3 regions of the Janibacter limosus genome follow, and region 3 is predicted to be linked to each of the others. Evidence: predicted binding sites of a transcription regulator. Region 3 holds the regulator's gene; each other region holds the start of a gene.
The links. The regulator HrcA, encoded in region 3, represses chaperone genes, less so after heat shock. The targets are predictions, from matches to a motif close to TTNGCACTCGNNNNNNNCGAGTGCNAA.

Region 1 (9,599 bases), 510 kb from region 3:
AGTGTCCGTGGCCGGCAGCCTCGGGCTCCTCCTCCTTCTTCTCCACGACGAGGGCGTCGGTGGTCAGGACCATCGAGGCGATCGACGCGGCGTTGATGAGCGCCGAGCGGGTGACCTTGACCGGGTCGATGACGCCCTGGCCGATGAGGTCGCCGTACTCGCCCGTCGCGGCGTTCAGGCCCTGACCGGGGGTCAGCTCCTGCACCTTGGCGACGGCGACATAGCCCTCGAGGCCGGCGTTCTCGGCGATCCAGCGCAGGGGCTCGACCGCGGCGGTGCGCACGATGTTGGCCCCGACCTTCTCGTCGCCCTCGAGCGCGAGGTCGTCGAGGACGGCGACGGCGTGGGCCAGCGAGGAGCCACCGCCAGCGACGATGCCCTCCTCGATCGCCGCACGGGTCGCGGAGATCGCGTCCTCGATCCGGTGCTTCTTCTCCTTGAGCTCGACCTCGGTGTGGGCACCGACCTGGATGACGCAGACGCCACCGGCGAGCTTGGCGAGGCGCTCCTGGAGCTTCTCGCGGTCCCAGTCGGAGTCGGTGCGCTCGATCTCGGCCTTGATCTGGTTGACCCGACCGGTGACCTCGCCACCGTCGCCCTGGCCGTCGATGATCGTCGTGTTGTCCTTCGTGACGACGACGCGACGTGCCTGGCCGAGGTCCTCGAGGGAGACCTGGTCGAGCTTGAGCCCGACCTCCTCGGCGATGACCTGGCCACCGGTGAGGATGGCCATGTCCTGCAGCATCGCCTTGCGGCGGTCGCCGAAGCCGGGGGCCTTGACGGCCGCGACGTTGAAGATGCCCTTGAGCTTGTTGACCACGAGGGTCGACAGGGCCTCGCCGTCGATGTCCTCGGCGATGATCAGCAGCGGCTTGCCGGACTGGACGACCTTCTCCAGCACCGGGAGGATGTCCTGGATCGTGGAGATCTTGCCCTGGTTGATCAGGACGTAGGCGTCCTCGAGGACACCCTCCATGCGCTCCGGGTCGGTGACGAAGTACGGGCTGATGTAGCCCTTGTCGAACTGCATGCCCTCGGTGAAGTCGAGCGAGGTCTCGGCGGTCGAGGACTCCTCGACGGTGATGACGCCGTCCTTGCCGACCTTGTCGAAGGCCTCGGCGATGGTGGCGCCGATGCCCTGGTCCTGGGCGGAGAGGGACGCGACCTGGGCGATCTCGTCCTTGCCGTCGACCTCGCGGGCGATCTCGAGCAGGCGACCGGCGACGGCCTCGACGGCCTTGTCGATGCCGCGCTTGAGGCCGGACGGGGCAGCGCCCGCGGCAACATTGCGCAGGCCCTCCTTGACCATGGCCTGGGCGAGGACGGTCGCGGTCGTCGTGCCGTCACCGGCGACGTCGTTGGTCTTGGTGGCGACCTCCTTGGCGAGCTGGGCACCCAGGTTTTCGTACGGGTCCTCGAGCTCGATCTCACGAGCGATGGTCACACCATCGTTGGTGATGGTCGGCGCACCCCAGGCCTTGTCGATGACGACATTGCGGCCCTTGGGGCCGAGCGTCACCTTGACGGCATTGGCGAGCTGGTCGACGCCACGCTGGAGGGCGTCACGGGCGGAGTCGTTGAACTCCAGTTCCTTGGCCATGTTTGTCCTTAAAAATGCTGCGAAGGGGGGAAATGGAGCGACGCCCCGGTGGGCCCGGGAGGGGCCGCACCCGGGGCGTCAGCTACATGCGTTGTGCTCTGGTTCAGGAAACGATCGCGAGCACGTCGCGGGCGCTGAGGATGAGGTACTCCGTACCGCCGTGCTTGATCTCGGTGCCGCCGTACTTGGAGTAGACGACGCGGTCACCGACCGCGATGTCCATGGGGACACGCTCGCCGGCGTCGTTGAAGCGGCCGGGGCCGATCGCAACGACCTCGCCCTCCTGGGGCTTTTCCTTGGCAGTGTCCGGGATGACGAGACCGGATGCGGTGGTCCGCTCGGCCTCGACGGACTGGACCACGATGCGGTCCTCGAGCGGCTTGATGGAAACCGACACGCTGACTCCTTTAAGTGAGGGTCGTGAAATTGAGTTCTTGGGTGCCGGGCCGGGCGCCGTCGCGGGGGTCGACCAGCCGTAGCGTTCTGGCACTCGCCAGTGGTGAGTGCCAAGAGCAAATCTAGGCCGACGCTGGCACTCGGTCAACCTGAGTGCCAATTCCGCACATGTACGTGACAATGGGCGACGTGGAACTGACGACCGTGCGCTGGCTGGCCTCCCCCGAGGGACACGCTGCCCTGCACGATCTGCCCGACTACACCGAGGGCGACGCCGTCACCCAGGCAACCCGGCTGCGAGGCACGGGCCTCTCACCTGACCAGGTGTCCGCGCTCCTGACGCAAAAGCGCCTGCAGGGCCGCGCCCGCGACAAGTTCGGCGATTTCGCCGAGGGGATGCTCTTCACCCCCGACGGCCTCGAGCAGTCCAGCCGGCTCGAGGTCGCCGCCACCCACGCCGGTCGGTATGCCGCAGCCAGCCTGGCCACGGTCCACGATCTCGGGTGCGGCATCGGATCCGACGCCATGGCGATGAGCGCCCTCGGCGTCACGGTCCACGGCGTGGACGCCGACCCTCTGACTGCGGCGATCGCCGACGTCAACCTGCGCCCGTGGCCCGACAGCCGCGCCCGCACCGGCGTGGCCGAGGACTTCGACGCCCCGGTGGACCCCCTGCACTCACGAGCCGGGGTGTGGCTCGACCCCGCGCGCCGGACGCCGGGCGTCACCGACCGGTCCGGACGCACCCGCCGCGTCTTCCGCCTCGACGAGATCTCGCCGTCGTGGGACTTCGTCCTCTCGGTCGCCCGCGACGTCCCGGCGACGGGCGCGAAGCTCTCCCCCTCCCTTCCCCACGACATCCCGCCGCTGGGTACCGAGGCGCAGTGGACCTCGTGGCAGGGCACGGTCCTGGAGTGCGCCGTGTGGTGGGGCCCGCTCGTCAAGGAGGCCGGCCGTAGCGCCCGCGTCCTGAGGAAGGGAGCCCCACCGGTCGAGGTCGATCAGCGCACCTGCGAGGACGACCCGGCTGCCGCCGGGTCGATCGACGACATCGGACGCTGGCTCTACGAGGGCGACCGCGCGGTCAACCGCGCCGGGCTCATCGGCACTGTCACCGGCGCAGTGTCGGGCATGGAGCTCGAGGCCGGTCTCGGCTACGTCACCAGCGACCTCGCGCTCGACCTGGGCCACGCCCGGCGGTTCGAGGTCCTCGAGGCGATGCCCTTCTCCGTCAAGGGCCTGCGCTCCTGGCTGCGTCAACGCAACATCACCGGGCTCACCGTCAAGAAGCGCGGTATCCGCCTGGACGAGGACCAGCTGCGCAAGCAGCTGAGGATCGGCCGCGACGCCGGCAGCGGCGAGAGCGCGACGATCGTGCTGACCCGCGTCGCCGGGGCCCAGACCGTCCTCGTGGTCCGTCCCCCGGACTCCTGACCTCTCGCAGCCGGCCCTCCCGCCGCCGCGCTGCCCCACGCACGACGAGGCCCACAGGAGCCGGTGCTCCTGCAGGCCTCGTCGGTCAGTCGGGCTGGACCGCCGCTCAGTGGCGGCGGATCGGTCGCACGACGGTCCAACGCAGTGCGAGGAGCAGCGCCAGACCACCCGCGCCTCCGAAGAGCCACAGTCCGGCGTCACCGAGCCCGGAGCGCATGGGCCCGCCGTCGGTCTGGACCTTGTCGGGGGTCTGCGGTCCCTCGGGCGAGATCGTGGCCGTGGGCTGCGTCGTGGTGGTCGACGTGGTCGCGGTCGACGTGGGCTCGGCCGTCTCGCTCGACGTGGTCGACGAGGAGCTCGTCGGCGAGGTCGAGGTGGTCGACGACGAGGTCGAGGTCGAGGTGGTCGACGACGAGGTCGAGGTCGAGGTGGTCGACGTGCTCGTGGCGGTCGCCGCGACGACGGTCACCGGAGCGGTGTCGTCGGCCGTGACCACGGTGGCGCCGGGCCCCTCGGCGCCAGCCGAGTTGGTGTAGGTCCCCGGGACGTCGGAGACCGTGGCCCGGAAGTTCAGGGTCGCGGTACCCGGACCGTCGTCGCCGGCAGCCGGGACCTCGAAGTCACCCGTCCAGGTCAGGTCGGAGGTGCCCGTCGGGTCGGTGGCGGTCAGGCCGCTGGTCGAGCCCGGCACGTAGGTGAAGCCCTCGGGAAGGGAGTCGGTCACCGACGTGATCTCCTGTGCCGTGGCGCCGTCGTTGGTCAACGTGATCGCGTAGGTCACCTCGGAGCCGGCCGTGGCCTGCGCCCGGTCAACGGTCTTGGTGACCGTCAGCGGGGTCGTGCCCTGAGGAGAGAAGAAGGTCAGGCTCGACAGGGTGACGGTAGCGCCCTGGGAGAGGTCGCGCGCCCAGGAGATGGCGATGCCGTTGTCGACCTGCTCGTCGCAGCGACAGGTGTTGGGCAGCATGGCCCCGGTGCCGATGAGACGCCAGACCTCACCGAAGGTCCCCTCGGCGTATGCGGCCCCGCTCGTGAGGGGCCGGAAGCCCTCGACGCGGTCGGGGTTGTCGGAGTCGGGCTGCGCCTTGCACACCGGCGCGTTGCCGTCGAGCACCTGACCGAGGCCGAGGTCGCTGTCCTGCAGGAAGCAGTCCCCGCCGCGGTAGACCACCGCGTTGCCGCTGGTGGCACCACCGGTGAGGTTGATGTCGGTGCGGTAGGCGGTCGCGCCGCTGACGTAGGAGTCGACCTGGGTGAGCGTCGCGCCCGTGTCGCCGAGCCCCACCTTGGTGGTGATCGCGAAGGGGTCGGAGCTGGTCCCCGTGCCCGTCATCCCGCTCTGCGTGATCGCGGTGAAGGGGACGTAGTTGTCGACCGAGGTCGCGCCTGAGCCAGCCGGCAGCTCCTCGGGTCCGTAGAGCCTGCCGTCGAAGGAGACGAAGGTGCCGCAGGCGACGTCGTCGAACCACTCGCCGTTGACATCGCCCTGATGGCGCACATCGCAGTTGAGCAGCGGCGAGATGTTGATCGAGGTCAGCGGCCCACCCGACTCGATCTCGGCCGCGGACGCCGCTGGCGCCATCGCGAACCCGGTGAAGATGGCCAACGCGGTGGCCATGAACCACCGGAAAATCACAGCGTGTGTACGCACAACGCCCTCCCAGACGACAGACAGGTCACCCCAAGGTAGCGCAAAGAGTGACGAGAGTGGCCCACGAGGCTGCTGGTACTCGTGTGGCTCATGTGGTTTGTGGGTCTCGAGCGTCGGTGAGCCGCTGCCCGCAGGTAGCCTGCGGGCATGCCGACCCGCTCCAGTCACCTGCCCCGCGCCGCCGCCGGCCTGGCCGTCCTCGCCCTCGTCGGGTGCGGATCCGACACCGGAGGGGGCGCGACCACCTCTACCTCCACCTCCTCCGCCACGTCCTCGACGAGCGCGACGTCCTCCTCCTCCGAGTCCTCCACCACGGCGCCGTCGTCGTCGAGCAGCTCCCGTACGTCCTCGAGCAGCTCGGCCTCGGCGAGCACCACTGCGACCGGCCCGAAGGCCAGCGCCTGTGTGAGCACGGTGCGCGATGCGATGACCCCGACCCAGCAGGCGGGTCAGCTGCTCATGGCGGCCATGCAGCCCGGCTCCCCCACCGGCCTGGACGCCGCGATCAGCCAGCAGGGACTCGGCTCGATGCTCTACCTCGGCGGGTGGCAGGGCGCCTCCACCGTGGCAGCCGCGAGCAGCCACCTGCAGGAGGTCTCCCCGACCGTCAAGGGCACCAAGGTCGGCATGCTCGTCTCCGCCGACCAGGAGGGTGGTGAGGTCCAGCAGCTGACCGGCGCCGGCTTCACCTCGATGCCCTCCGGCCTCGAGCAGGCCAAGGACCCGCAGCTGCGCGCCTCTGCCAAGGCCTGGGGCAGCGAGCTGAAGCAGGCCGGGGTCAACGTCAACCTCGCGCCCGTCGCCGACACCGTGCCCGCGGAGATCGGTCGCGCCAACGAGCCGATCGGCAAGTGGGGTCGCGAGTACGGCTCGACCCCTGCGGCAGCAGGCAAGGGCGCGCTCGCCTTCGCCCAGGGGATGCAGGACGCGGGGGTCGAGCCGACCGTCAAGCACTTCCCCGGCATCGGCCGGATCACCGGCAACACCGACCTGACGGCGACCGGCATCAGTGACACGGTGGCGACGACCACCGACCCCCACCTCGCCCCCTTCGCCAAGAACATCGAGGGTGGCACCCGGATCGTCATGGTCGGGTCGGCCCACTACCCCAAGATCGACGGCGAGAAGCCGGCGCTCTTCTCCCGCAAGATCGTGACCGGCATGCTGCGCGACGAGATGGGCTTCGACGGGGTCGCCATCACCGACGACGTGGGCGCGGCCAAGGCCGTCTCGGCGACGCCGGTGGGTGAGCGCGCCACGAAGTTCATCGCCGCTGGCGGCGACATCGTGCTCACCGCCGACCCGGCCCAGGTGAGCACCATGGTCACCGCCATCCAGACCACGGCGAAGGGAGATCCCGCCTTCGCCCAGCAGGTGACCGCCTCGGTCACCCGGGTGCTCACCCTCAAGGAGGACATGGGCCTGCTGCGCTGCGGCTGAGCCCGACCCCTCGGTCGCGTCGCCGCGGCTCGTCCCGGCGGGCTAGTGCGCGTGGTCGTGGTCGACGTGCACCGGGAGCCCGGTCTGCACGTCGGTCACGGGCAGCGAGCTGTCCGCCGGCAGCGAGAGGTCGCTGGCCGGTCGGCCCTTGAGCATCATCTGGACACCGAGGCTCGCGACCATCGCGCCGTTGTCGGTGCACAGGCCGGGTCGCGGGATGCGCAGCAGGATCCCGGCCTCGTCGCACCGCTGCTGGGTCATCGCCCGCAGCCGCGTGTTGGCAGCGACCCCACCGCCCACCTGCAGGGCGGCGACGTCGTACTCGGTACAGGCGAGCACGGCCTTGCGCGTGAGGATGTCGACGACCGCCTCCTGGAAGGACGCGGCGACGTCGGCGACGGGCACGTCGCGCCCGGCGGCCTGCTCGGACTGGACCCAGCGGGTGACCGCGGTCTTGAGCCCGGAGAAGGAGAAGTCGAAGCGGTGGCGCTCCATGTCCTTGCGGCTGGACAGACCGCGCGGGAAGTCGATGGTGATCTGCCCGTCGCTCGCCGCGCGGTCGATGTGCGGCCCGCCGGGGAAGGGCAGGCCGAGGACGCGCGCGACCTTGTCGAAGGCCTCGCCGGCGGCGTCGTCGATCGTCGCCCCGAGGCTGCGGATGTCGTGCGTGACGTCGGGGACGAGCAGGAGCGAGGAGTGCCCGCCGCTGACGAGCATCGCCATCGTCGGCTCGGGCAGCGGGCCGTGCTCGACGATGTCGACGGCGACGTGGCTGGCCAGGTGGTTGACGCCGTAGAGCGGCTTGCCGAGGGCCACGGCAAGTGCCTTGGCGGACGCGACCCCGACCATGAGGGCACCGGCCAGACCGGGTCCCGAGGTCACCGAGATCCCGTCGAGGTCGGACAGCGCGACGCCGGCCTCGCGGCAGGCGCGCTCGATGGTCGGGACCATCGCCTCCAGGTGCGCCCGCGAGGCGACCTCGGGCACGACGCCGCCGAAGCGGGCGTGCTCGTCGACGCTCGAGGCGATCGCGTCGAAGAGCAGCTCGGTGCCGTGCACGATGCCGACACCGGTCTCGTCGCAGGAGGTCTCGATGCCCAGGACCAGAGGGGCGTCCTTCATGCTGCGTCCTTAGTCGTCGTCAGGTCGAGGGCGAGGACGAGTGCGTCGACCCCGCCCGGGTAGTAGCCGCGACGGGTCTGCACCAGCGTGAAACCGCGTGCGGCGTAGAGTCCGCGGGCCGCGGCATTGTCCTCACGAACCTCGAGGAGCAGTCGCTCCGCCCCAGCGGCACGGGACCGGGTGACGAGCTCGTCGAGCAGTCGGCGCCCCAGGCCGGTGCGGCGGGCGCGCGGCAGGGTCGCGATCGTCATGACGTCGCTGATGTCACCGGCGTGGTCGATCCCCGCGTAGCCGGCGATGCCGGCCTCGTCCTCGGCGAGGAGGTACTCCCTTCGCGGACGTCCGGCCAGCTCACCCCACCAGGACCGGACGGTCCACGCCTCGCTGCCGAAGAGGTCGCTCTCGTGGTCGGCGAGCACCGAGAGGTCCTGCCAGCGCACCTCACGCAGCGCGAAGGCGCCGTCCTGAGGTGCGAGCGCCCCCGGGCGCGAGCCTCGAAGGGGGGGCCCCGTCACCGTGGTCACTGGGTGGCCTCCCCGCCCCGCGCTTCGCGCGCGGCCGCGCGGCGCAGGTCTCGCTGCTGCTGGCGGGGCGAGGACCCCAGCGACGACTTGGGGTGAGGTGCGGCAGCCACCGCGTCGGGCCGGCGCAGGTAGAGGGGCTCGATCGGCATCTCCTCACCGGCCGCGATGCGGGCGACCGCGACGCCGGCGAGGACGCCGGCGTCGACGTCGAGGAGGTCGAGGCCGCCCGGAGCGAGGGCGTGCGGCAGCAGCTCGGGGTAGAGCCCGGGACCCCGACCGACGGTGGGGAGTGCCCGCACGTCGTCGGGCAGGTCGGCCGGCTTGGTCACCGTGGGCTGGTCGAACGCGCTCGCCTGCCCTGCGGCACAGCGGTACCGGGCCCAGTAGACCTCCTTGCGGCGGGCGTCCGTGGCCACGAGCAGGTCACCCTCGTGCCCCTGCCGCGCCGCCGCTGCGGCCAGCGCATCGAGCGAGCAGACGCCGTGCACGGCGATCCCGCGGGCATGGGCGAAGGTGTGCGCCGTGACGAGGCCGACCCGCAGACCGGTGAAGGGCCCCGGGCCGGTACCGACCGCGACGTGGGTGATCTCGCCGGCGGTGGTGCTCGCGGCAGCGAGCGCCTCCAGGACCAGCGGGGCGAGCAGCTCGGTGTGCCGCCGGGCGTCGATCGTGGAGCGAGCGGCGAGGACCGTCTCACCGTCGTGGACGGCGATCGTGATCGCCGAGGTCGCGGTGTCCATCGCGAGGATCCTCATGCGGCTCCCCCTTCGCCACGCAGTGCTGACTCGATGTCGGTGCCCTCCCAGCGTGGGCCGACCGCACGCACGTCGAGCCGTCGCTGCTCGGTGGCCGGGTCGGCGACGAGGGTCATCTCGAGCCGGTCGTCGGCCAGCCCCTCGGCGAGCCCCTCGCCCCACTCGACGACGGTCACGGCAGCCTCCAGGTCGGCGTCGAGGTCGAGGTCGTCCAGCTCGGCCGTGCCACCGAGCCGGTAGGCATCGACGTGGACCAGCTCCGGTCCCCCGACGAGCGATGGGTGCACCCGCGAGATGACGAAGGTCGGCGAGGTGACCGCTCCCCGCACCCCCAGCCCCTCGCCCAGGCCGCGGGTCAAGGTCGTCTTGCCGGCACCCAGTCCCCCGGTGAGCACCACGAGATCACCGGCCCGCAGCAACCCGGCCAGCCGCCTGCCCAGCGCCACGGTGTCCTCGGCGTCGGTCAGGAGCACACTCACGCCGACTGCCCCCGCACGGCCGCCTTGGCCCGCTCGGCGTCCTTCTCCGCGTCGACACCGCGGGGTCGCTCGAGCAGCGCGAGGACCGCATCGGTCACCGGCCCGGGGCGCTCCAGCTGGAGCAGGTGCCCGACGCCCGGGATGACGATGAACTCGGCCGCGGGGAGGGCCTCGGCCAGGCGCTCGCTGTGCTGGGGC
Region 2 (9,599 bases), 1.7 Mb from region 3:
AGGGGGTCCTCACCGAGCTCGTGGGCCAGCTCGTCCATCATCCGCTCGATGCCGAAGGTCGCCTCGGGTCGCCCGGCGCCGCGGTAGGCGTCGGTCCAGGCCTTGTTGGTCAGGACCGACTGCATCGAGAAGTGGTAGGCCGGGAACTTGTAGATGGCGTTGAACATGAAGGCGCCCAGCACGGGCACCCCTCCGCCGATCAGGGCCACGTAGGAGCCGAGGTCGGCGAGCAGGTCGACCTTGAGCCCGGTGACGTGCCCCTCCTTGTCGGCCGCGAGCGTGAGCCGCTGCCACTGGTCGCGCCCGTGGTGGGCGGCCATGAGCGACTCGGAGCGGGTCTCGGTGTACTTGACCGGCTTGCCCAGCTGCCGGGCGACCCACCAGGCGAGCCACTCCTCCGGCGTCACCTGCAGCTTGCCGCCGAAGCCGCCGCCGACGTCGGGGGCGATGACCCGGATCTTGGACTCGGGCACACCGGTCGTCGCCGCGAGGGCAAAGCGCACGATGTGCGGGATCTGGGTCGCCGTCCACATGGTCAGCTGCTCACCGGTCGGGTCGACGACGACGGAGCGCGGCTCCATGAAGGCAGGGATCAGCCGCTGCTGGCGATACTCGCGCTCGATGAGGATGCCGCCGTCACGCGCCGTCGCGATGGCCTCCTCGACGTCGGTCCCGGTCCCTGCCGCGACAGAGTCGAAGACCCAGAGCGCCGACTTGTTGGTGCCCAGGTCCGGGTGCGCCAGGACCTTGTCCTGCGCGGACTCCTTGAGGTCCAGCGCGGCGGGTAGCTCCTCGTAGTCGACGTCGACCAGCTCGGCCGCGTCTCGAGCCTCGGCCGCGCTGCGAGCGACGATGACGGCGACGATCTCGCCGGCGAAGGTCACCCGGTCGGTCGGCATCGGCGGGTGCACGGGGGTCACCTGGTCCGGGCTCAGCGGCCAGGCGTTGATCAGGACGCCGACCGACTCGTCGAGGTCCGCCCCCGAGTACACGGCCACGACATTGGTCGCGGCCTTGGCCTCGCTCGTGTCGACGGCGGTGATCCTCGCGTGGGCGAAGGGGCTGCGCACCATGGCCATGTGCAGCATGCCCGGCAGGACGATGTTGTCGGTCCAGCGGGTACGACCGGTGATCAGCCGCTGGTCCTCCTTGCGGCGACGGTCCCGACCGATCTCGCGGACCGGCTTGTCGGTGGTCTGCTCGGTGGTCTGCTCTGCGGCCTCGACGCTCATCGGGTGCCGCCCGCGCTGTCGGAGGCGCCGGCATTGGCCGCCGCCCCGGAGGACCCGGCTGCGGTCTGCACCGCTCGCACGATGTTGTGGTAGCCGGTGCAGCGACAGAGGTTGCCCTCGAGACCGAGGCGGATCTCCTCCTCGCTCGGGTCGGGGTTGTCCCGCAGCAGGTCGACCGACTGCATGATCATGCCCGGGGTGCAGTAGCCGCACTGCAGGGCGTGGCACTCGTGGAAGGCCTCCTGCACCGGGTGCAGCTGACCGTCGGTGGCCAACCCCTCGATGGTGGTGACCTCGCACCCGTCGGCCTGGACGGCCAGGATGTTGCAGGACTTCACGCTCTTGCCGTCGAGGTGGACGGTGCAGGCTCCGCAGTTGGAGGTGTCGCACCCGATCACCGTGCCGGTCTTGCCGAGGCTCTCTCGCAGGTAGTGCACGAGAAGCATGCGGGGTTCAACGTCATCGGCGACTCTTGCGCCGTCGACGACGAGCTCGATCCTGGCCATGGGGCTCTCCTGAGGTCGATCACGACAGTGTGATGCGGCTCATGCTAGCGAGCACCCTCGGCCGGGTCACCCCCTTGACATCAGCCCTCGAGGGTGTGGTGGATCCGGCCGTCGCGGGCGGTCAGCCGCTCGCCCGTTCCGCCCCAGCGGTCGGCGACGAACTCGGCGGCGATGCTGATCGCGGTCTCCTCCGGCGTCCGAGCCCCCAGGTCGAGGCCGATCGGGCTGCTCAGCCGCGCCAGCTCCGTCGAGGTCACGCCGGCCTCGCGCAACCGCTCCTCGCGGTCCTCGTGCGTGCGCCGCGAGCCCATCGCCCCGATGTAGCCGACCTCGGGCAGGCGCAGGGCCACCTCGAGCAGCGGTACGTCGAACTTGGGGTCATGGGTCAGCACCGTGATCACCGTGCGCCCGTCGATCCGGCCCGCCTCCTGCTCGGCGGCCAGGTAGCGGTGCGGCCAGTCGACGACGACGTCGTCCGCCGCGGGAAATCGGCTGTGGGTCGCGAAGACGGGGCGCGCGTCGCACACGGTGACGCGGTACCCGAGGAAGTCCCCCACCTTGGCCACCGCCGCCGCGAAGTCGATGGCCCCGAAGACGAGCATGCGTGGCGGGGGCGCGAAGGCCCAGACGAAGACCCGCATGCCCTCGCCGCGGCGCTCGCCGTCGGCTCCGTAACCGAGCGTGGCGTTGTGGCCGAGCGCCAGCTGCCCGAGGGCGTCGTCGCGCACCGCCGCGTCGACGCGTGGCGACCCGAGGGACCCACGCGGCTCCTCGTCGGGGCGGATGATCATCCGTCGCCCCAGCCACTGCACGTCGGGATGCTCGATGATCGTCGCGACGGCCACCGCCCGTCCGGCCTCGATGTCGGCGGCGACCTCGCCGAGCTCGGGGAAGGTCTCGCGGCTCATCTGCTCGACCCACACGTCGAGGATCCCGCCGCAGGTCAGGCCGACCGCCATCGCGTCGTCGTCGGAGATGCCGTACCTGCGGAAGGCGGGGTCGCCGGAGTCCAGCACCTCCTGGGCCAGCTCGTAGACCGCGCCCTCGACGCACCCGCCGGACACCGACCCGACGGCCGTGCCGTCGGGTCCGACGAGCATCGAGGCACCGGGCGGACGAGGCGCGGACCGGAAGGTCGCGACGACGGTCCCGACACCGATCGAGTGGCCCTGCTCCCACCACCGCAGCAGCTCCGGCAGCACCTCACGCATCAGCGATCTCCTCCAGGAGCTCCTCGAACGCCCTCAACGAGTGACCGGCGACGAAGGCGTCGACATGTGGCAGAGCAGCCACGATGCCGGTCTGGACAGGACGATACCCCGCCTTGCCGCGGTGCGGATTGGCCCAGATGACGCGGTGCGCCAGCCGGTGGATCCGGCCGAGCTGCGTGCCCAGCTCACCGCCGTCGCCGCGCTCCCACCCGTCGCTGATGATGACGACGACGGCGCCGCGCGTCAGGTGGCGGGTGCCGACACCCGAGAGGAAGACCCGCAGCACCTCGCCGAGCCGGGTCCCGCCCGACCAGTCCGGCACCTGCTCACCCGCACGCACCAGCGCCCGCTCGGGATCGCGGGTGCGCAGGGCCTCGGTGATCCGGGTCAGCCGGGTGCCGAGGGTGAAGACCTCCACCGTGGTGGTCGGTCCGCCACCGGCGGGGCCGCGGGCGTGCACCACCACGTGGGCCAGCCTCAGCAGCGCGTCCGCGTAGGGGCGCATCGACCCCGAGACGTCGACGAGCAGGACCACCCGGCGCGCTCGCAGCCCCCGACGTCGGTGGTCGATCCGACTCGGCTCGCCCATCTGCCGCAGCATCGAGCGCAGGGTCGAGCGCACGTCGATCTCGCCACGTCGCCACGGGGTGCGTCGGGTGCTGCGTCGCACCGGCAGCCGCGCCCTCAGGCCGGCGAGCAGCGAGTCCAGCAGCGCCTTGTCCGCGGCTTCGAGCGCGGCCACGTCCCGGTGGCGCAGGATCTCCACGTCGCTGGCCGCGACGTGGACGGTCTCGCTCCTCCCTTCGCCGGGAGCGGGGGCGACGTCGTCGAGGGGCAGCGGTGACGTGGTGGTGCGCTCCTGCTCGCGGATGTGCGGCCGCGCGCGCACGGCGGTCTGGCCGAACCACTCGGCGAAGACCTGGTCGAAGCGCACCAGGTCCTCCGGCCCGGCACAGAGGGTCGCGCGACCGGCCCTGCGCACGCCCTCACGGTCGCCCGCCCCCACGATCGCCGCTGCCTCGAGGAAGGCGGTCGACCGGTCGTGCGTCACTCCCACCCCGGCTGCACGCGCCGCGTGGGCCAGCCCCAGGAGCACCTCGTCGACCCCGCGGGGCGCGCGGTCCCGGCCGGGCGCGCTCGACGAGGTCGCGGTCATCTCGCGAGGACCCGGTCCAGGGCATCGCGGACCCGGTCGGCGTCCTCGCGGTACTTGATGACCGCGCCCAGGGTCCGAGCGGCGATCTGCAGGTCGAGCTCCTGCGCACCCAGCCGCTGCAGGGCGGCCACCCAGTCGAGGGTCTCCGCGACTCCCGGCGGCTTGACCAGGTCCAGGGCCCGCAGGTGCTGGACGGCACCGACCACCTGGGCGGCCAGCGTCCGGGTCACCTCGGGGATCCGGCTGCGGACGATCGCCACCTCGCGGTCCAGGCCCGGGTGGTCGATCCAGTGGTAGAGGCAGCGCCGCTTGAGGGCGTCGTGCAGCTCACGGGTCCGGTTGGACGTCAGGACGACCATCGGGGGCACCGTGGCGCTGATCGTCCCGAGCTCGGGGATGCTCACCGTCCACGACGAGAGCACCTCGAGCAGGAAGGCCTCGAACTCGTCGTCGGCCCGGTCGATCTCGTCGATGAGCAGCACCGCCGGGCTGTGCCGCAGCGCCCGCAGCACCGGGCGCTCGAGGAGGAAGCGCTCGTCGAAGAGGGAGCGCTCCGCCTCGTCGGGGAGGACCTCCCCCTTCGTCGTCAACGTCTCGAGGGTGCGCAGGTGCAGGATCTGCCGCGGGAAGTCCCAGTCGTAGAGGGCCTGCGAGGCGTCGATCCCCTCGTAGCACTGCAGGCGGATGAGGGGGACCCCCTCCAGCTCGGCGAGGGCCTCGGCGAGCGCGGTCTTGCCCGTGCCCGGCGCTCCCTCGAGCAGCAGCGGGCGCTGCATCTCCCTGGCGAGGAAGGCGACCGTGGCCAGGTCCTCGTCGGCGAGGTAGCCCGTGGCTCCCAGCCGATCCGCCAGCTGCTGAGGTGACGTCATGCTGGGAGGCTACGCCGAAGGGCGGCTCCCCCATCGGGGGAACCGCCCTTCGTCAGGTGCTGCGTGCAGCGGAGGGGCTCAGAAGCCCATGCCGCCCATGCCACCCATCTCGTCGCCACCGGGCATGGCCGCAGAGGCCTTCTCCGGCTTGTCGGCGATGACGGCCTCGGTGGTGAGGAAGAGCGCCGCGATGGAGGCGGCGTTCTGCAGCGCGCTGCGGGTCACCTTGGCGGGGTCGATGATGCCCTCGGCGATCATGTCGACGTACTCGCCGGTGGCCGCGTTGAGACCCTCGCCCGCGGGGAGGTTCTCGACCTTCTCGGTCACGACGCCGCCGTTGAGGCCGGCGTTGGTCGCGATCTGCTTCAGCGGAGCAGAGGCCGCGACGCGCACGATGTTGGCGCCGGTGGCCTCGTCACCCTCGAGCGAGAGCTTCGCGAAGGCAGCCTTGGTCGCCTGCAGGAGCGCGACGCCACCACCGGCGACGATGCCCTCCTCGACGGCAGCCTTCGCATTGCGGACGGCGTCCTCGATGCGGTGCTTGCGCTCCTTGAGCTCGACCTCGGTGGCCGCACCCGCGCGGATGACGGCGACGCCGCCGGCGAGCTTGGCGAGGCGCTCCTGGAGCTTCTCGCGGTCGTAGTCCGAGTCGCTGTTCTCGATCTCGGCCTTGATCTGGTTGACGCGACCGGAGATCTGGTCCTGGTCGCCAGCGCCCTCGACGATGGTCGTCTCGTCCTTGGTGACGACGACCTTGCGAGCGCGACCCAGCAGGTCGAGCTCGGCGGTCTCGAGCGAGAGGCCGACCTCCTCGGAGATGACCTGGCCACCGGTGAGGATGGCGATGTCGGCCAGCATGGCCTTGCGGCGGTCACCGAAGCCCGGGGCCTTGACGGCGACGGACTTGAAGGTGCCCTTGAGCTTGTTGACGACCAGCGTCGACAGGGCCTCGCCCTCGAGGTCCTCGGCGATGATCAGCAGCGGCTTGCCGGCCTGCATGACCTTCTCGAGGACGGGGAGCAGGTCCTTGATCGAGCCGATCTTGGAATTGGCGATGAGGACGTAGGGGTCCTCGAGCACGGTCTCCATGCGCTCGGTGTCGGTGACGAAGTAGCCGGAGATGTAGCCCTTGTCGAAGCGCATGCCCTCGGTGAGCTCGAGCTCGAGACCGAAGGTGTTGCTCTCCTCGACGGTGATGACACCTTCCTTGCCGACCTTGTCCATCGCCTCGGCGATCTTGGCGCCGATCTCGGGGTCAGCAGCAGAGATGGAGGCCGTGGCAGCGATCTGCTGCTTGGTCTCGATCTCCTTGGCCATCGCGAGCAGCTCGTCCGAGACGGCCGCGGTGGCCTTCTCGATGCCGCGCTTGAGGGCCATCGGGTTGGCGCCGGCGGCGACATTGCGCAGGCCCTCGCGCACGAGCGCCTGGGCGAGCACGGTGGCCGTCGTCGTGCCGTCACCGGCGACGTCGTCGGTCTTCTTCGCAACTTCCTTGACGAGCTCGGCGCCGATCTTCTCGTACGGGTCGTCGAGCTCGATCTCCTTGGCGATGGACACGCCGTCATTGGTGATCGTGGGGGCTCCCCACTTCTTCTCCAGGACGACATTGCGGCCCTTGGGGCCAAGGGTGACCTTGACGGCGTCGGCGAGGGTGTTCATTCCCCGCTCGAGGCCGCGTCGGGCCTCCTCGTCAAAAGCAATGAGCTTTGCCATTCGGGTGGTCCTCCACGCGAATCGAAGGGTCATGACCGGGGGCGCCCGCGACGGACGGAGAGCGACCACCCGGCTCACGTCACCGTGCGGTCGAACCCCTCACCTGACCGGTCAAGGATTATCACTCTCACGGGGAGAGTGCTAACGCCATTATTGGCACTCTCGGTGGTCGAGTGCACACGCGTCACGTCCGCGGGTGGAGGTCCTCGAAGGTGGCGCGCATCGCACCGTCGGCGTCCGAGGTGATCGGGTCGGCGAGGTCGGCGACGAAGATCGCGACCAGCTCGCGGGCCGGGTTGCCCTCGACCTCGGCCAGCAGACCGCGCCAGACGCCGAGGTTGGCGTGGTGGACCTCGGCGCACGCCTCGGCCGGCGCCAGGCCCTCGACAGCGGCACCCAGCTGCTCCGGCGACAGGGCGAGCGTCGCGGTGGAGCCGTCATGCCTGAGCACGGAGGCGAGGACCACGGCGGCCAGACCGTGGCGGCCGCCGGGGGTGTTGACGTGGGGCAGCTGCCAGCTCGGGTCGCTGCTCGCCGAGGTGATGCCGACCGCCCAGGCGACCGGCTGCCGCCACCCGTCGATGCGCCCGGTCAGGTGGTCCTTGATCGCCGCGAGCCCGGCGGGGGTGCTCCAGTCCATCTCAGCCATGGGTCCACCATGCCAAGGCGGGGGTGGCTCCGGTACCCCCTGCGCACCGGAACCACCCCGACGACCTCTCGTGCGTTGAGACGTCACCGGGCGTGGAGCGGTTGCCCCGGTGGGCGATCCGTGACAGATCCGTGATCTGCCGGGCGCTCAGACCTCGATGCCGAGGCGGCGGGCGCTGCGGGTGCGCTGGCGCTGGTCGCGCAGGCGGCGCAGCCGCTTGATGAGCATCGGGTCCTCGGACAGGGCGGCCGGGTTGTTGATCAGGCCGTTGAGCACCTGGTAATAGCGGGTGGAGCTCATGTCGAAGAGCTCCTTGATCGCCTGCTCCTTTGAGCCGGCGTACTTCCACCACTGGCGCTCGAAGGCCAGGATCTCCCGGTCGCGGTCCGTGAGCGGGACCGAGGGGGTCGGCTGGGCGGACTGGTCGGCGAGGTTCACGCGACGCACTGTACCGGCGGAATCACATGCTTGTCATTACCTCGGCGTGTCGGCTGGACAGCGACGACGAAGGGAGTCCCTCACGCCCCCTTCGTCCCATCCGTCACAGCGATGACCGCTCGGCGCACGCCTGGGCCGCAATGGTCAGCAAAGAGCAAATTCGGTGGGTGGCGGCAATGGCGCCACCACCCGGGGGGCAGGGGCCGGGACCCTCGTCTCGGAAGGACGAAGCATCATGAAGAGGACACTCATCACCTGCGTCATGGCGGCAGGCCTGCTGCTGGCCGGCGCAGGATCCTGCCGCGGCAACCTGGTCTTCGCAGGGGAGTGAGCACCCTCGTCGAGGAGTGACTCACCCACCGCAGCCCCGGGCAGCCCGCCCGGGGCCGCGGCCTGTCGTGGGGGTCAGCCCATCGAGTCGAGGATGTCGCTGATGTCCTGCGTGGTCGTCTGCGGGTTGACGATGGCGAAGCGGGCGAGGGTCTCCCCCTCGTGCACGGTGGGCACGATGAAGGCGAACTCCTCGTCGAGCATCCGGTCCGACCACGCGGCGTAGTCGGCCGCGCTCCACCCGGTGCGTCGGAAGACGACGACGGACAGGAAGCGCTCGCCGACGAGCTCGAGCTCGTCGCGGCGGTGGATCTCCGCCTCGGCGAAGGCCGCCACCTCGAGCGTCTTCTCCACCGCGGTGGTGTAGGCCTGCGTGCCGTGGGTCGAGAGGGAGAACCAGAAGGGCAGCCCGCGCGCCCGGCGGGTCAGGCCGACGGAGTAGTCGGTGGGGTTCCAGTCCGGCGCGTCGGTGAGCACGTCGAGGTAGCCGGCCCGCTGGGTGTGCGCGTTGCGAGCGGCGGCCGGGTCGCGGTAGAGCAGCGCGCAGCAGTCGAAGGGGGCGAAGAGCCACTTGTGCGGGTCGACGATGAAGGAGTCGCAGTGCTCGATGCCCGCGTAGAGATGGCGCACCGACGGCGCGGCCAGGCCGGCGCCGCCGTAGGCGCCGTCGACGTGGAACCAGATGCCGAGCTCGCGGCAGACCTCGGCGACGGAGGTCAGGTCGTCGATGATGCCGAAGTTGGTCGTGCCGGCCGTCGCGACCACGGCGAAGTAGGTCTCGGGACCGTTGGCGAGCAGGACCTCACGCAGCCGCTCACCCGTGAGTCGGCCGCGCTCGTCGGGCTCGACGGCCGTCAGCTCGGCGTCCATGACGTCGCACGCCGACTGGATCGACGAGTGCGCGCCGCGGGTGGTCGCCACGCGGAAGGGCCGCTGGCCGGCAGGTGCCGTGCGCCGCGCCTCGGTGCGGGCCGCGACGAGGGCCGACAGGTTGCCGATCGTGCCGCCCGGGACGAAGACCCCGCCCGACGACTCGGGGAGGCCGACGAGGTCGGCGATCCACCGCAGCGCCTGGTTCTCCGCGTAGACGGCGCCCGACCCCTCGAGCCATGACCCGGCATAGATCGAGCTCGCCCCGACGACGAGGTCGAACATCGCGGCCGCCTCGGTGGGAGCGCACGGGATGAAGGAGAGGTAGCGCGGGTGGTCGACCGACAGGCACGCAGGCGCGAGGACCTCGGCGAAGAGGTCCATCGCCCGGTGACCACCCAGACCCTCGGCGGTGATCGTCTGACCGGCCTCCTCCTGCAGCTGTGCCGGCGTCAGCGGTCGGTCCAGCGGCACCGGGTCGAGCTCGAGCCGCTCCTTGGAGTAGTCGAGGACGATCTGGGCCAGCTCCGCCAGGGAGGTGTTGTCATCAGCGAATCCATGCACGAGGGCACTCTAGGGCCGATCCGGCACCGGCCCAGCCCTTCGCCCCGAGCTCTCCCCGCGC
Region 3 (9,599 bases):
GCTCGGCAGCGCGGCCGTGGCCAGCGGGGAGGTCGCGTCCTCGTGCAGGACGAAGGGGGTGACCCCCTCCTGCGCGCACCGTGCGGCGAGCGACGAGCTCGACTCGAGCTCGCCGAGGACCGGCCAACGACCGCGCCGGGACTGCTTGGCGGCGCGCTCGATCACGTTGGCCCACTTGCGCAGGCCCTTGTCGGCCTTGGGGCCCTTCCACCGCACGATCGAGCGGTCGGCCTGCCACGGGATGATCCCGTCGACGCCGAGCTCGGTGGCCGCCTCGACGGCGTCCTCGTCGCGGCCGTCCTTGGACAGCGCCTGCACGAGGACGAGGCGAAGGGAGGGTGCCGGCTCGTCGGCCCGCGAGGCGATCCGCAGCCGCACGAGATCACCCGAGACGGCCTGCGCCGTGGTGAGGACGCGGGCACCCTGCCGGTCGGCGACGAGCACCTCCTCCCCCACGGACAGGCGCACGACGGTGGCCGCGTGGTGCGCCTCGGTGCCGGTCAGCTCGACGACGTCGTCGACCCCGAGCCCGTCGAGGGCGCCGGGGTCGACGAGGAAGAGCGGTGCGGTCATCGCCGGGAGCCCGGTCAGCGGCCCTTGAAGGCGTGCCGCAGCCGGCCGACGAAGCCGGAGTCGACGTCGTCGAGCTCGCCGTCGGGCTGCTCCTCGTCGCGGACCCGCGCGAGGTCGCGCAGCAGCTGCTCCTGCTCGGCGTCGAGCTTGGTGGGGGTGCGCACGTCGACGTGGATCACCAGGTCGCCGCGACCCTCGCGGCGCAGGTGGGTGACGCCCAGTCCGTCGAGGACGATGGTGTCGCCGGGCTGGGTGCCGCGCTTGATCGTGATCTCCTGCTCACCGTCGAGGGTGGCGAAGCTCATCGTCACACCGAGGGCGGCCGCCGTCATCGGGACGGCCACGGACGCGTGCAGGTCGTCACCACGGCGGGTGAAGGTCTCGTGCTCGGCCACGCGCAGCTCGACGTAGAGGTCGCCAGCAGCACCACCACCGGGACCGACCTCCCCTTCGCCGGCGAGGTGGATGCGGGTGCCGGAGTCGACGCCGGCGGGGATGCGGACCTTCATCGTCCGGCGGCTGCGCACGCGGCCCTGGCCGGAGCACTCGTGGCAGGGGTTGGGGATGACCTCGCCGAAGCCCTGGCAGGTGGGGCAGGGGCGGCTGGTCATGACCTGGCCGAGGAAGGAGCGCTGGACCTGCTGCACCTCGCCGCGACCACCACAGGTGTCGCACCGGCGACGCCCCGTGCCGGGCTGGGCGCCGTCGCCGGAGCACGAGGTGCAGACCACCGCGGTGTCGATCGTCAGGTCCTCCTGACCACCGAAGACGGCGGTCGCGAGGTCGACCTCGAGCCCGACGAGCCCGTCCTGGCCGCGCGAGGCGCGCGAGCGCGGACCGCGCCCCCCGCCGCCGGCGGCCTGGCCGAAGAACTGCTCCATGATGTCGCTGAAGGTGAAGCCGGCACCGAAGCCGTCGTGGGAGCCGCCGTAGGGGTCACCGCCCCGGTCGTACTGGCTGCGCTTGGCCTCGTCGGAGAGCACGTCGTAGGCCTGCGAGACCTTCTTGAACTGCTCCTCGGCCTCGGCGCCCGGGTTGACGTCCGGGTGCAGGGTGCGGGCGAGCTTGCGGTAGGCCCGCTTGATCTCCTCGGGCGTGGCCTCGCGGCTGACGCCGAGGTCCTCGTAGTAGTCGTTCACGCGTGACGTCCTCGTAGGTCGTGGGTCGGGTTACGGGTGTGCGGTGCGGGCGCCGGGTCAGGCATCCACGATCCGCGAGAGATAGGCGGCGACGGCACGCACCTGCGCCATCGTCGCGGGGTAGTCCATGCGAGTCGGTCCGAGCACCCCGACGGCGCCGACCTGCTCGTCGCCGGCGCCGTACCCGGAGGTGATCAGCGAGGTGCTCTGCAGCCCGGAGACCGGGTTTTCGGAGCCGATGCGCACCGTGATGCCGGAGACGTCCTGCGTGGCCCCGGCGCTGAGGAGCCGGAGCAGGACGACGTGCTGCTCGAGGACGTCGAGCACGGGCTCGAGCGTCATCGGGAAGTCGCTGGAGCTGCGGGCGAGGTTGGCCGTGCCGGCGAGCGTCACCTTGGTCGCGCGCTCCTCGGCCAGGGCCTCCTCGATCGAGGCGAGCACCCCCGCCGTCAGGGCGTCCTCGGTGCCGGAGTCCTCGTCGTGGAGGGTCGCGAGCGAGGCCAGCGCGTCGGCCAGCCGTCGGTCACGGGTCGCGGCATTGATCCGCGCCCGGGCACTCGCCAGGGCGGCAGCACCGTCAGCGGTCATGTAGTCGATGCCGATCGGCACGATCCGCTGCTCCACCCGACCGCTGCCCATGATGACCACGACCATGAGCCTGGTCTCGCTCATCGGGACGAGCTCGATGTGCTTGACCGTGCTGCGGGTCAGGGACGGGTACTGCACGACGGCGACCTGACGGGTCAGGGTCGACAGCAGGCGCACGGTGCGGTCCAGGACGACGTCGAGGTCGTCGGACCCCTCGAGGTAGTCGGTGATCGCGGCGCGCTCCCCCTTCGACATCGGACGCACGGCCGCCAGACGGTCGACGAAGAGGCGGTAGCCCGCATCGGTGGGGATGCGCCCGGCAGAGGTGTGCGGGGCGGCGATCAGGCCCTCGTCCTCGAGGGCCGCCATGTCGTTGCGCACGGTCGCTGCCGAGACGTTGAGCTGGTGGCGGTCGAGCAGTGCCTTGGAGCCGACGGGCTCCGACGTCTGCACGTAGTCCTCGACGATGGCGCTGAGCACGGCCATGCGGCGCTGCTCCTGGCTCATCCGGACCTCCCTTCGACACACACGACCGGACCACTGGCACTCGGTCCACCTGAGTGCCAAGTCTACGACCGGGGCAGGCATTCCCCGGAATCCGGCGTGCCGCCGCCCCCGCGGGCCCGCTTGCGCCTACGGTCCCAGCGTGAGCGATCGATATGGCAAGGATGTCCTCTCCGGCGACTGGAAGTCCAAGGGCAGGCTGTCGCGCCCCACGTCCCAAGCCCTCGAGGCCACCCGCGGAACCGTCGTCGAGGACGTCGAGACCGGCTGGGTCGGCGCTGTCGTCTCGGTGGAGAAGGCCGGCGGCGTGCACGTCGTCCACCTCGAGGACCGCCGCGGCAAGGTCAAGGCCTTCCCCCTCGGCCCCGGCTTCCACGTCGACGGGCGTCCGGTCACGCTCACCGCGCCGAAGGGGGCCCAGCGTGCGGCCCTGGCCACGGTCCGGCAGCAGTCCTCGCGCACCGCGAGCGGGTCGGTGGCCGTCCACGACGGCAAGGCGAAGGTGGCCCTCGCGTCCCGGATCTTCGTCGAGGGCCGGCACGACGCCGAGCTCGTCGAGAAGGTCTGGGGCCACGACCTGCGCGTCGAGGGCGTCGTCGTCGAGCCTCTCGACGGGGTCGACGACCTGGCCGCCGCGATCCGCGAGTTCTCCCCCGGCCGCGGCCGCCGGATGGGGGTGCTCGTCGACCACCTCGTGCCGGGCAGCAAGGAGTCACGCATCGTCGCGGAGGCCAACCGGGTGGCACCCGACCACGTGCTCGTCGTGGGCCACCCCTATGTCGACGTGTGGCAGTCCGTGCGGCCGCAGCGCCTCGGCATGGACGCGTGGCCGACGATCCCGCGCTCCATGGAGTGGAAGCGCGGGATCTGCGCGCACCTCGGCTGGGCCCACGAGACGCAGGCCGACATCGCCCGGGCCTGGAAGCAGATCCTCGGCACCGTGCGCTCCTACGCCGACCTCGAGCCCGCGCTGCTCGGGCGCGTGGAGGAGCTCATCGACTTCGTGACCGCGCCGGAGTGAGGACCGCACGACCTTAAGGAAATGCGCACCAACCGCCGCACGACCTTAAGGAAATGCGCAGGTGCGGTCAGTCGCGCGGGCCACCCGCGACGTAGATGACCTGGCCGGAGACGAAGCCGGCCTCTTCGGAGAGCAGGAAGGACGCGGTGGCGGCGATGTCCTCGGGCTGGCCGACCCGGCCGACCGGGGTCTCCTTGGCCGCGTGGGCCAGGAAGTCCTCGAAGGGCACGCCCATCCGCTCGGCGGTCGCGGCCGTCATGTCGGTCTGGATGAACCCGGGCGCGATGGCATTGGCGGTGACGCCGAACTTGCCGAGCTCGATGGCCAGGGTCTTGGTGAAGCCCTGCATGCCCGCCTTGGCCGCCGAGTAGTTGGTCTGGCCGCGGTTGCCCAGGGCGGACGTCGAGGACAGGTTGACGATCCGGCCGTACTTCTGCGCGGTCATGTGGGCCTGGGCGGCCTTGGTCATGAGGAAGGCGCCGCGCAGGTGGACCGCCATGACGAAGTCCCAGTCGTCGACGGACATCTTGAAGAGCATGTTGTCGCGGATGATCCCGGCGTTGTTGACGAGCAGCGTCGGGGCGCCGAGCTCGGCCGCGACCCGAGCGACGCCGGCCTCGACCTGCTCGGGGTCGGAGACGTCCACGCCGACGGCGAGGGCGGTACCGCCACCCTCGGTGATCTCGTCCACGACGACCTGGCAGGCCGACTCGTCGAGGTCGAGGACGGCGACGTGGTGGCCGTCGGTGGCGAGCCGGTGGGCGATGGCCCGGCCGATCCCGCGGGCAGCTCCGGTGACAATGGCAGTTCGCGTGGTGGTCATGGTCATCATCGTGCGTCACCGGTACCCGTGAGTCACAGCGCAGTCCGCGGACCGGTCACCCCCTCCGCAGCTCGCCGACGACGTGCACGAGGGACCCGATGAGCAGGAGAGCTAGAGCCGTCGGCCATCCGTGGAGAGGCTCGGCCATGGGCAGGGCCCACGCCTCGATCTGGCCACGCTGGTCACGTCCGAGCAGTAACGCCGCGAAGACCCACAGCCAGGGCAGGACCGACCACACCCCCCAGGGCAGGCGCCGAGTGAGCAGAGTGAGCCCGATGAGGGCGGCGATGTTGCGGGCCAGGGACACATGCACCTCGTCCCCCTCGCCCGCAGGAGCGAAGAGGAGCACTGCAAGCACGACGAACCCGCTTGTGCCGACGATGACGAGGACACGTCCTGCGGCCCACATCGGCTGTGGACGCCGTGGGATGTCATCGTGCCAGGGGAGGACCGGACGCAGACACACTCCAGATGCACATGCGATGACGCACGCCCAGATGAGCGCCGCGTCGGGCGGTAGTGCCACCTCCACGGGCAGGGGGAGTCTGACGGCACCCCAGATGAACCCGCAGATGAGAGCCGAGAGAAACACCAGATGCTCTGCCGCCGTTGCCCGAACGCTGAGCCACGTCAACCTCACTGTCCGCCGCACTCGACACCTGAGAAAGCATGGCGAGCGGCCGCACGCTTGTCCGCCTCGGACAGTGCTGCGAACTCGGGCCAAGCACGCGAGAACGCGTCCGAAGTGTCCGTCGTTGATGCCGCCAACCACGCCGCGACGGCAGCCAAGACCTGACCTTGATCGTTCTCGCAACTCATGCCCACGAGAACCTGAGCCAACTGGTCCACGGGCATGCTCACGGGTGCGGCGCGGGTGTCCAGGTAGATCCGGGCTTCTCCATCGCGAGTCCGCTTCTGTGGTTTGGCATCACCTGCATTGATCACCATCGCGTTCACTGGCAGGGTCAGGCCGTGGTCCGTGGCAGCTTGAGACAGTCGACCAGCGGAGTCTGACGTCGCCGCTGCCCATTGCCGGTGCGCCGCCGAGGAGCAGACGACCACCGGCCCGTCGGTGCACTTCTGCGCCGCACTCGCCTGCCGGAATTCCTGCGGGGGCACCCTGGGTCCGACCAACGCAACGATCAACACCATCATCGGTGCAACGAGGATGGCTGTTCGTGAGGACCACAGTGGCAATGCGAAGATGACGAGCATCCCTCCGGCCAGAGTGCCCGACATCAGCACCACGGGAAGAATCCAGGAGTCAGTGGTGGGCGTCATCCCCGCCAGTGCCGCGCTGTGGCCCAATGGGTAGAGCCCTCCGCCTTCGGCGACGATGAGCACGAGCACCAGCCCACCGGCGAGCACTGGCGCCACGAATCTGTGCGCGACGGATCCAACGAGGTAGCCGATCGAGGTCATCAAGCACATCCACAGCACCTGAGGGAGTGTCACGGCAGCGAAGAGCGGTCGATCCACGGCCAAGTCCTGCGTGCGGACGACGGTTAGGACCGCTACGAAAAGGGGCGCCGCTCCAGCCCAGGTGACCATGGCCATCAGGCCACGCAGACGAGCAGCTCGCGGGCGCACGGCCAGCAACGTGCGCAGCGTGTGCACCTTCTGGACCCACGCCACCCCGAAGGCCACGAACATCGCGAGCAGCGGCAGGCACAGGTAGAGCAGGGCTCCGGAGATGTCGACAGTCGATGCGGCGTCATGGCGCAACGCTGGCGGCAACAACAATTGCCCGACGATGAGGATCAGCACGGAGCAGCCGAAGACCGCAGGGCCGACCGGGTTGGCTCTCAGCCACCTCATCGCGATGGCACCGAGGCGAGCAGGTCGTTCAGCGCCGAAAGCCGCTGATCCGGGTCGCCCAACTCGTCGTGCTGCAGGTCATGAATGATCTCGCCCTCACTCAGGATGAGGAAGCGCTCGGCCCACATTGCAACGTCTTCAAGGATGTGCGAGGTGACGAGTACCAGCCGATCACGGGGCAGGTCCTGAAGGATCCGTCTCAGCCGATCGCGTTGGATCGGGTCCAAGCCCGCGGTCGGCTCGTCCATCAGCACGATCTGCGGGTCGTGAACGAGCGCCTGCGCGCAGGCTAGGCGACGCTTCTGTCCGCCGCTGAGCCGTGCGGCGCGCGAGGCGCGCACGTCAAGAAGGTCCACGGCCGCCAAGGCGTCGGTCACGGATCGATCTCGCGTGGCGGCTGGCACTTCCTTCAGGTCAGCGGCCATCCCGACGCACTCCTCAACTGTGAGCAGCAACGGAAAGTCCACGTCCTGCGGGACGAAGCCTGTCCGTTCTGGCGGGAGGTGCGCGGAGGATACGTCACCGACCAAGAGGGTCCCGGAATGGCGCAGCACCCCGAGCATCGAACGCAACAAAGTCGTCTTGCCTGACCCGTTGACACCGATGAGGGCAATGCGCTCCGCGTTGAGCTGAATGTCCAATCGCGACAGGCGGAACGGCCCGCGCCGGGCCGAGAACGCGATCAGGCGGACAGATTCCGAGTCAACCTTGTCCGACACGTGCGTCAGTACTGCCAGCCGGAAGAAATCGCGTACCCACTACCACAAAAGTCGGGTCGCCAAACTTTGGTGATGCACATTCGCGCTGACAGCCGAGCAAACGTTCCGGTCGTCGAAACCCCCTGATGAATGAACATCCAGTTGCTCCGGTAGGAACCTCCCCACCCCTGTGTCTTAGTGACGCCACCATAAGGGTAGTATTCTTGGTTACACGACGTGTACTTCGGGGCGTAGCACCAACCTGAATTAACCATGGTCGTCATTCTCCCATGCACCAAGCGCCCGTCCTGGCTGGTGTCCTTCAGTTTCCACGCTGACTGGGACCTCAGCCCCGTAGCCAACTTCGCAAGGCGGTAACTGATCGCTGCGTCCCCGCGCCTCGTGGTCCCCTCATAAACTGCAAAGGGATTGCTCGTGGTGCGCACCACCTCAAACGGATCTCCCGGAGTTCGTGGTCCCGCCACGCTGGGACCTGCTGTCGTCAGCACCGTGGCCGCCGCAATAGCGACACCCGCCAGACCGCGCATCCATATCAGCTTCATATTTCCCCCTTGTTGGGCCGGCTCCCTCGGCCAAGTCCAGAGAAAGTATCCCCCCCCAGCATCTGGCAATACCTCCTTACCAAACTCATGACACCGACAGGCCATCTCTTGACCAACCGAGTCACCGACGGTGGACGCGGCTGGTCGCCCACCGGGGCTCGGTCGGCAGCATCCACCCGTGCTTGCGGGCCAGGAGGCAGACGGCGCCACCGACGAGGACCCCGCCGAGCGAGGCCAGCGGACCGGTGGTCGCCAGGTGGAGCAGCACCAGGGTCGCGCCGCCGGCAAAGGCCGCCGTCGCGTACAGCTCCGAGCGTTGCAGGATGACCGGGACATTGCCGAGCATCATGTCCCGCACCACGCCGCCGCCACAGGCGGTCAGCACACCCAGCAGGATCGCCGGCAGCCAGTGGATGTCGTTGAGGAGCGCCTTCTGCGTGCCGACGACCGCCCAGGTCCCCAGCGCGATGGCATCGACCCAGGGGAAGGTCTGTCGCCAGCGTCGTCCCTCGAGCGGGACGAGGTAGGCGATGGCCGCGGCGACGAGCGCGACCGTGAGATAGCGCAGGTCGGTCAGTGCCACCGGTTGGACATTGAGCAGCACATCGCGGATCGCCCCACCGCCCAGGGCCGAGATGATGGCCAGGACGGTGAACCCCACCGGGTCGAGCTGGTAGCGACGGGCGACGGCGCCACCGAGCAGGCCGTTGGCCAGGACCCCCAGCAGGTCGAAGAAGGCGATGAGGTCGGGGATCTGCGGGACGTCAGGCACCGCTGACCACCACGGGGTCCGGCTCACCGGCGATGAGCTGGTGGACGACCGTGTCCGCGAGGAGGCGACCACGACGGGTCAGGACGACTCGACCGGCGATGGCCGCGCGACCGTCGACGAGACCGTCCGCGACGAGCCCGGCGACCGCCCTTCGCCCCTGCGCCGCAAGGCGATCGGTCGGCAGGCCCTCACGCAGACGGACCCCCAGCAGGATCGCCTCGTCGGCTCGCTGCTCGGGCGTCAGGTCCTCTCGCTCGGCCTCGGGGTGGTCCTCGGCGAGGCCCTTGGCCCAGGTCGCCGGGTGCTTGAGGTTCCACCACCGTGCGCCGTCGACGTGGCTGTGCGCACCCGGCCCGACGCCCCACCAGTCGTGGCTGCGCCAATACGCCTCGTTGTGCCGGCAGCGATCGGCATCGGTACGCGCCCAGTTGCTGATCTCGTACCAGTCGTACCCAGCGTCCGCGAGCAGCTCGTCGGCCAGCTCGTACTTGTCGGCCTCGTCGTCACCGGTCGGCATCGGCAGCTCGCCACGGCGCACGCGGACGGCCATCTTGGTGCCCTCCTCGACGGTGAGGGCATAGGCCGACAGGTGGTCGGGCGCCAGCGCGATGGCCGTCTCCAGCGAGGTGCGCCACTGGTCCAGGCTCTCCCCCGGCGTGCCGTAGATGAGGTCGAGGCTCACGGCGAGACCGGCGGCGCGGGCGGCGGACAGGGCACGAGAGACATTGGCCGGGTCGTGCGTGCGGTCGAGCGTGGCGAGCACCTCGGGCACGGCCGACTGCATGCCGATGCTCACCCGGGTGAACCCACCCTCCGCGAGCACCCTCAGGGACTCCTCGGTCACGCTGTCCGGGTTGGCCTCGGTGGTCACCTCGACGTCGTCAGCCAGCCCCCAGCGCTCGCGCACCGCGTCGAGGAAGCGCACGAGGTCCTGCGGCGGCAGCAGCGTCGGCGTGCCACCGCCGACGAAGAGCGTCGACACCGGTGGCGCGTCCGGCAGCGTGGCGGCGGCGAGGTCCAGCTCGAGGATCGCGGCGTCGACGAAGGTGGCGACGCTCGCTCCCTTCGCCCCTCCGACGGGGCCGAGCTCGGTGGCGGTG

Region 1: the regulator HrcA is predicted to act here: its motif matches at 2,130-2,156, upstream of groES (co-chaperone GroES).
Region 2: the regulator HrcA is predicted to act here: its motif matches at 6,806-6,832, upstream of groL (chaperonin GroEL).

The regions. Positions count from the first base shown of each region.
Region 1 covers NZ_CP036164.1:475,306-484,904, reverse strand. Annotated here, with positions in the region: gene groL (chaperonin GroEL) at 1-1,600, opposite strand, end outside; gene groES (co-chaperone GroES) at 1,704-1,997, opposite strand; gene EXU32_RS02375 (class I SAM-dependent methyltransferase) at 2,186-3,430, shown strand; gene EXU32_RS02370 (DUF11 domain-containing protein) at 3,537-5,048, opposite strand; gene EXU32_RS02365 (hypothetical protein) at 5,246-5,494, opposite strand; gene EXU32_RS02360 (glycoside hydrolase family 3 N-terminal domain-containing protein) at 5,508-6,521, shown strand; gene tsaD (tRNA (adenosine(37)-N6)-threonylcarbamoyltransferase complex transferase subunit TsaD) at 6,564-7,643, opposite strand; gene EXU32_RS02350 (GNAT family N-acetyltransferase) at 7,640-8,167, opposite strand; gene tsaB (tRNA (adenosine(37)-N6)-threonylcarbamoyltransferase complex dimerization subunit type 1 TsaB) at 8,164-8,922, opposite strand; gene tsaE (tRNA (adenosine(37)-N6)-threonylcarbamoyltransferase complex ATPase subunit type 1 TsaE) at 8,919-9,401, opposite strand; gene EXU32_RS02335 (alpha/beta fold hydrolase) at 9,398-9,599, opposite strand, start outside.
Region 2 covers NZ_CP036164.1:2,834,286-2,843,884, forward strand. Annotated here, with positions in the region: gene EXU32_RS13520 (xanthine dehydrogenase family protein molybdopterin-binding subunit) at 1-1,232, opposite strand, end outside; gene EXU32_RS13525 ((2Fe-2S)-binding protein) at 1,229-1,738, opposite strand; gene EXU32_RS13530 (XdhC family protein) at 1,819-2,949, opposite strand; gene EXU32_RS13535 (vWA domain-containing protein) at 2,942-4,105, opposite strand; gene EXU32_RS13540 (AAA family ATPase) at 4,102-4,974, opposite strand; gene groL (chaperonin GroEL) at 5,053-6,687, opposite strand; gene EXU32_RS13550 (hypothetical protein) at 6,872-7,336, opposite strand; gene EXU32_RS13555 (DUF3263 domain-containing protein) at 7,484-7,783, opposite strand; gene EXU32_RS13560 (pyridoxal phosphate-dependent decarboxylase family protein) at 8,180-9,538, opposite strand.
Region 3 covers NZ_CP036164.1:982,738-992,336, reverse strand. Annotated here, with positions in the region: gene EXU32_RS04800 (16S rRNA (uracil(1498)-N(3))-methyltransferase) at 1-573, opposite strand, end outside; gene dnaJ (molecular chaperone DnaJ) at 588-1,712, opposite strand; gene hrcA (heat-inducible transcriptional repressor HrcA) at 1,770-2,807, opposite strand; gene EXU32_RS04785 (DUF3097 domain-containing protein) at 2,947-3,825, shown strand; gene fabG (3-oxoacyl-ACP reductase FabG) at 3,893-4,648, opposite strand; gene EXU32_RS04775 (hypothetical protein) at 4,704-5,006, opposite strand; gene EXU32_RS04770 (hypothetical protein) at 5,285-6,415, opposite strand; gene EXU32_RS04765 (ABC transporter ATP-binding protein) at 6,463-7,185, opposite strand; gene EXU32_RS04760 (trimeric intracellular cation channel family protein) at 7,849-8,499, opposite strand; gene hemW (radical SAM family heme chaperone HemW) at 8,492-9,599, opposite strand, start outside.